DNA from 2 places in the Flavonifractor sp. An4 genome. Region 1 is predicted to be linked to the other one. Evidence: riboswitches for the same ligand, from Rfam matches in the RefSeq annotation. Region 1 holds a riboswitch; the other holds the start of a gene.
The links. A riboswitch is a leader RNA that binds a small molecule or an ion and turns the genes downstream of it on or off. The one in region 1 is predicted to bind lysine.

Region 1 (3,406 bases):
CTCGGCGGTGAAGGAAACGCCGGTGCGGGAGGGCACATTATAGAGGATAATGGGCAGATCCACCCGGTCGGCAATGTATTCGTAGTGCTTGATGAGGCCGGTCTGGGACGCCTTGTTGTAGTAGGGGGTGACGTGCAGCAGGGCGTCGGCACCGGAGTCCTGGGCGTGCTGGGACAGGTAGACGGCTGCGGAAGTATCGTTGCTGCCCGCGCCGGCAATGACCTTGACCCGGCCGTTCACCCGCTTGACACAGTATTCCACGGCGGCAATGTGCTCCCGGATGGTCAGGGTGGAACATTCGCCGGTGGTGCCGCAGACGCAGATGGCGTCCAGGCCCCGCTCGATCTGCTCGTCGATGATTTTTCCGAACTGATCGTAGTTGATGGCGCCGCTGTGGTCAAACGGGGTGATGATGGCGGAACAGGCTCCGGTAAAAACAGGCTCTCTCATATAGGGTTACCTCCTTGAAATGTAACCCTCCGCGCACAGAAGTTCGGCAAGAAGGACTGCGCCGCCCGCGGCGCCGCGAAGGGTATTGTGGGACAGGCAGACGAACTTATAGTCGTACTGCGTGTCGGGACGCAGACGGCCAATGCAGACCGCCATGCCGCCCTCGGTCATCCGGTCCAGCCGGGTCTGAGGACGGTCAGGCTCCTCAAAGTAGTGCAGGAACTGCTTGGGAGCGGAGGGCAGGGCCAGCTCCTGGGCACGGCCCTTGTAATTTGCCCAGATCTCTTTGATCTCCTCCATAGAGGGTTTGTTCTCAAAGCGTGCGAACACAGCGGCCATGTGGCCGTTGGACGCGGGCACCCGCAGACACTGGGCGGTGATGGCGGGGGACTGGGCGTTGACGATGACCCCGTTCTCCACCTTGCCCCACAGCTTCAGGGGCTCCTGCTCGCTCTTCTCCTCCTCGCCGCCGATGTAGGGGATCACATTGTCCACCATCTCAGGCCAGGTGTCGAAGGTTTTGCCCGCGCCGGAAATAGCCTGATAGGTGCAGACCAGCACCTGGTTCAGGCCGAAGCCGCGCAGGGAGTGCAGGGCGGGAACATAGCTCTGGAGGGAGCAGTTGGACTTAACGGCAATGAACCCGCGCTCCACCCCCAGTCGCTTTCGCTGGGCCTCGATGACTTTGATATGCTCGGGATTAATCTCCGGCACCACCATGGGCACGTCGGGCGTCCAGCGGTGAGCGGAGTTGTTGGAGACCACGGGGCACTCGTGCTTGGCGTAAGCCTCCTCCAGAGCCTGGATCTCTTCCTTCTTCATATCCACGGCGGAAAAGACAAAATCCACCTGGGAGGCAATGGCCTCGATATCGGCCTCCGCGTTCATGACCACCATCTTTTTGGCCTCTTCGGGCATGGGATTCTCCAGAGCCCAGCGGGAGCCGATGGCTTCCTCATAGGTCTTGCCGGCGGAGCGGCTGCTGGCCGCAATGACAGTGAGCTGGAACCAGGGGTGATTCTCCAGCAGGGAAACAAAACGCTGGCCCACCATACCGGTGCCGCCGATGACGCCTACTTTGTATTTTTCCATGACCATACCTCCGTTGCTCAAAGTTTATTCCAACACCGGCCTGTCTCAGACCGGAAACTCATAGCGAAAAGAAAAAGAAAATCAGCAGTTTACAGAACTGCTGATTTTGTACTATAATGACAGGGACAGTGCGTCCCCGACCATACCAGACAAAAGCAGACAGCACTCCGCCGCGTGTGCGGCGACAGTCGAACGGATCTTATCCGGGCGACCAGGCAAACGCACCACCGGGAGCGTCCCTTCGGCGGCCTCCCCTTTCACGCGGTTCACCGGGCCCGGCACCCTCACCACGCTACTCTTGAAGAGCCGCGCCTCTATCCTGCAAATGTAATTTCGCTATTTAGTTTGCAAAATTGTACCACAAGTTCTGGCAAAGTGTCAACGAAAGCGAGATGGGATTTCCGCCAAATGAAAACGGGAAAGATGAAAAAAATTGTGCAGATTGCAGCCCTGGCCCTGGCCATTGCCCTTCCACTGAGCCAGGCGCCGGCCTCCGCCGCCTCGGTGGCGGTGGATCCCACCATCAAAGTGGGTATCTTTTACGGCTCCAACGCCCTGCCTGGCGCCAACCTGCTCAACGATGTGGGCAGCGGGTACCGGCTGGGCTATTATGACGACAACCGGGTGTTTCAGCAGCTGGCCGCCACCAGTGAGACCGCCATCTCGGTGGTCAAAACCCAGAATGTCTACTACGGCAAGGTGGGGACATGGAGCGGCTATTACGACACCATTACCTCCAATATCGCCGTGGGCTGCTGGCATTTGAAGCTGCCCGGCAGCTACAGCTCCTACGACGAGGCTGCCGCTGCGGCCTCCGCCTATTCCGGCGGCTTCGTGGCCTGGATCGACGGGACGTGGCAGGCAAGAGTGGGGGCCTACCTGGACAAGGAATCCGCCCAGGCCGCCCAGACCAGCCTTGGCCTTGGGGACGCCGAGGTGGTTGGTACCTCCAGCGCCGGGGTGTCGGTGGTCAAGACGGGCGCCAGTCAGATCCTCTTCCAGTTTGACAGCGCCTCCAAGTGCCTGGGCATCAAGCCCGGCCTGGACGACAGCGTCAAGACCGAGACCATTTTCCGGGGCTGTACCTATTACGGCGGCTTCCAGTATCAGCGGGTGAGCGGAGGTAACCTGACGGTGAGCAATGTCATTGGCCTGGAGGATTATGTACAGGGGGTCATCGTGCGGGAGATGAGCTCCTCCTGGCCCCTGGAGGCCCTGAAGGCCCAGGCGGTGAGCGCCCGCACCTACGCTTACCGCAATTACACCGCCAGCAAGCACAAGAGTCAGGGCTTCGACATCTGCAACTCCACCTGCTGTCAGGTGTACTACGGTATGGACGAGGTGACGGCCAACAGCAGCAAGGCGGTGGAGGAGACTTATGGTGAATACGCCTGGTACAACGGCTCCCTCATTGAGGCGGTATACTCCTCCCACGACGGCGGCGCCACCGAGAGCGCCGTCAATGTGTGGGGGAGCAACGTGGCCTACCTCATCGGCAAGTACGACCCCTACGAGGCGTCGGTGGCCAGCAAGGTTCCCAACTACAACTGGACGGTGACCTACACCGCCCAGGAGCTCACCGACCTGCTCAATTCCAAGGGCTATACCAACTCGGGCATCGTGGACTTCAAGGTCACCAAGACCAGCCCCACCGGCAATGCCATTGAGATCACCTTCACCGACTCCTCCGGCAAGAGCTGGAGCAAGATCCGGGACGACTGCCGCACCTTCCTGGGGCTGCGGTCCATCCATTACACCGTGTCCAGCTCCGCCGGCAGCGGCTCGTCCGGCGGGGGAGGGAGCTACACGGTGAACGGAAATGGTACCCTCGGCAGCCTGGACGGGGCCTATGCCATCGACGGCA
Region 2 (3,406 bases), on a different contig from region 1:
CGTCCTTGCCGCAGCCCTCGGCGCCCAGGGCGGCCTTGGCGAAATCGGTGGCCATGGAGAAGAAGTACACCACGCCGTTGTCATGGACGGGCAGGATGGCGGCCATCTCGCAGGCGGGCACGTTCACGATCAGGATGGAGACATCGTACTCCTTGCCGTTGTTGACGGCCAGGGACTTCTCCAGCACCTCGGTGGGGTTGGTGGCGGAGCCCACGATGGCGTGGTGGCACAGGTTCATGCTCTTCAGCAGGTCGGCGTCCTCCTGGCAGATGACCAGGGCAACCACGTTACCGGTGGGGCCAACGCGCTTCATGGCCTCGTAGCAGCACATCATGCCGCCCTTGCCGGCGCCGCCCAGGATGAGCACGGAGTCACCGGGCTTCACCAGCTTAGCGGTCTGGGCAGGAGCACCGGCCACGTCCAGAGCGGCCAGAGCCAGCTCCTCGCTCATGTCGTCGGGCAGCTTGGCATACAGGCCGGACTCAAACAGGATCGCCTGGGCATCCACGTCCACGCGGTCGATCTCGGGGTGGATGGCCTTGATCTTGTTGATCTTCAGGGGGGTCAGGGACAGGGAGACCAGAGAAGCGATCTTGTCGCCCACCTTCAGGTCGATCTTGCCCTGCAGATCCTCGCCGATCTCACGGACGGTGCCGATGAACATACCGCCGGAACCGGTGACGGGGTTCTGCATCTTGCCGCGCTCATTGACGATATCCAGGATCATCTGCTCGGTCTTGGCCAGGTCCTTCTCGCAGGCCTCATAGATCTGGGTGAAGGAAGCGGAGTCAATGTTCAGAGCGGAAACGTCGCACAGGATCTCGTTGGAGTAGCACTCCATGGTGTTGTCGATCTTCTTGGCAGCCTGGGTCAGCAGGCCCTTGGGCTCGATGACGCGGTGAGTGCCGTACTTGTTGCCTTTCTTCTGCATAGAAAGTTCCTCCTGTTTCGTTTAATGTTTGGTTGGGGAGATATATGGTTGGGGAGATAAGTAAAACAAAGGAATGAGATCAGGCCAGGGACAGGATCTTCCGGGCCTCGTCGGGGGTGGCGATCTCGCGGCCCAGCTCCTTGGCCAGGCGGACCACCTTGGCGACCAGCTCGCCGTTGGAGGCGGCCTTGTGGCCCTTCTCCAGGTAGATGTTGTCCTCGAAGCCCACGCGGACGTTGCCGCCCATCACGATGCCGGCGGCAACCATGGGCCAGGCGCCCCGGCCGATGCCGGTGACGGTCCAGGTGGAACCGGCGGGGATCTGCTTCACCAGGTAGTCCAGGTTGCCCACGGTGGCGGGGGTGCAGCCGGACACGCCCAGCACGAAGTTGAATTGCATGGGAGCGCCGGGGACCAGACCCTTGTTGGCCATGTTCACGATGGTGTCCAGGTGGCCGATCTCGAAGCACTCATACTCGGGCTTGATGTTGTTTTCCAGCATCCGCTTGCCGAAGGCCCGCATGGTAGGCATATCGTTGACGAAGATATCGTCGCCGAAGTTGCAGGTGCCGCAGTCCAGCGTGGCCATCTCGGGGCACAGCTCGGTGGGCTGGAGCCGTTCCTCAGGAGTCATGCCGGTGGCGCCGCCGGTGGAGGGGATCAGGATCACGCCGGGGCAGGCCTCCTTGATGGCGTCCAGGATCACCCGGAACCGCTCGCGGTCCTGAGTGGGGGTACCATCGTCCTCACGGACGTGGACGTGGATGACGGCAGCGCCTGCGTCAAAGGCGCTCTTGGCCTCACGGACCATTTCCTCCACGGTATAGGGGACAGCGGGATTGTGCTCCTTGGTGACCTCTGCGCCGCAGATGGCCGCGGTAATGATAAGCTTTTCCATGACACGCCTCCTCGAAAAAATAAAGCTACCCCGCCGGCAGAAGATGTATTCCTCCGGCGAGATAGCGCTTCATGAACAAAAAAACACTACTCATGTCCGCGGGAGGGGAAACTCTCGTTCAGACACAAATAGCGCTTCATGTGACTCATGACAATCCGTAAGCACTGGGCCCACGGCTCAGGGGGAGGGCTGTACGATTCACGTCCCCCTTCGGCGGAGCGGACATTCACAGAGTACATCGGGCTCGCCTGCCCTTATCATTGCTCTGCTACCTTGCGCTCCGCGCCTCTATCCATGCGTGTTATTTACTTTTGACAAAAACACTATAACCCAGCCAATTTTGTTTGTCAACTATTTTTTGAAAAATTAGGCTCACAAAATTTTTCTCTGTTCTGTAGACTTTTGTACGCTACAGCGGGATAGTGCTTACCAAATGGTAACCAGAACTGGAAGGGCAAAAACTCCGGCAGGCGGCGTGAACCGCCTGCCGGAGCAGGGAAAATTTACAGGTCGGCCTGGAAGAGTTCCATGAGGGTATCGTCCAGTTTGAGCAGCCGGCACACCCGAAGCGCGTCCCGGGGACAGGGGGCTCCAGGAGGGGCGGGAAGGAGCCGATAGTCCATCCGGCGGGCGATCCGCTTGCGGGGATCGTCCCCCTCGTCGCCCTGGATGTCCCGTACCAGACCGGCCACCTGGTAGTGGGCGGCGGCCACGTCGGACACCCCGTCATAGTGGGTGGTCATGAGAGCCACGCAGTCCAGACTGCTCAGGTGACGCACCAGAGCACGGGCCAGGGCCGCGCCCTCCTGGGGGTTGGTGCCCCGGGCAAATTCGTCCAGAGCCACGAAGAAGAACTGGCCGTGGGTTTCCCGCAGCAGCTTGTCCAGCAGGTGGACCTCCTTGCCGAAGGAGGACAGGCCGCCGGCGCCGGGGCCGCTGTCGGCCAGGATGAGCTCCACCCGGTGGAACAGGGGAAGGGTGGCGGACTGGGCAAAGACGAAGAAGCCGCACTGGCACAGAAGCAGGGAGAGCACGGTGGAGCGGAGAGACACGGTCTTGCCGCCCATGTTGGCGCCGGTGATGACGGTGCAGCCCGGTTTCAGATCCAGATCCAGCAGGGTGAACTGTTCGCCCCGCTCAGCCAGATCCTCCTCCACCTGAGGATGGCGCACCCCCCGGAGGGTGATGGATTTGTCGGCGCTGAGGGCGGGCCGGACACAGTTGTACCGCAGAGCCAGCTTGGCCTTGGCCACGATGAGATCCAGACGGCCCAGAGTCTCCATGTTGTCCAGGAAGGCCTGCTTGTAGGCCATCAGCTTGCCGGTGAGCATCCGGCGGACCTCCAGCTCCAGCTTATCCTCCTCCACCGCCAGGACACGGCGCTTTTCCATCAGGGGGCCCCGCTTGTCCTCCATGGTCATGCGGATGGCCTTCTCCAGCTTGGCCTTCTCCGCGCGCAGAGGAGCCAGGTCGTTGTGGTAGGAATTGACAACGGAGAAGGTGGGCAGACGGCGGCCCTCCGGGTCCATCAGCTCCAGGGCGTCGGCCAGGGAGGGGAAGGACAGCCCGGCCATGGG

Region 2: it holds a riboswitch for lysine, as region 1 does, so the genes downstream of both, B5F94_RS10450 (3-keto-5-aminohexanoate cleavage protein) here and asd (aspartate-semialdehyde dehydrogenase) in region 1, are expected to answer to the same signal.

The regions. Positions count from the first base shown of each region.
Region 1 is NZ_NFIL01000012.1:47,308-50,713, forward strand. Features, by position in the region: gene dapA (4-hydroxy-tetrahydrodipicolinate synthase) at 1-450, opposite strand, end outside; gene asd (aspartate-semialdehyde dehydrogenase) at 457-1,542, opposite strand; lysine riboswitch at 1,695-1,867, opposite strand; gene B5F94_RS07305 (SpoIID/LytB domain-containing protein) at 1,966-3,406, shown strand, end outside.
Region 2 is NZ_NFIL01000022.1:14,683-18,088, forward strand. Features, by position in the region: gene B5F94_RS10445 (L-erythro-3,5-diaminohexanoate dehydrogenase) at 1-931, opposite strand, end outside; gene B5F94_RS10450 (3-keto-5-aminohexanoate cleavage protein) at 1,011-1,829, opposite strand; lysine riboswitch at 1,951-2,128, opposite strand; gene B5F94_RS10455 (MutS-related protein) at 2,333-3,406, opposite strand, start outside.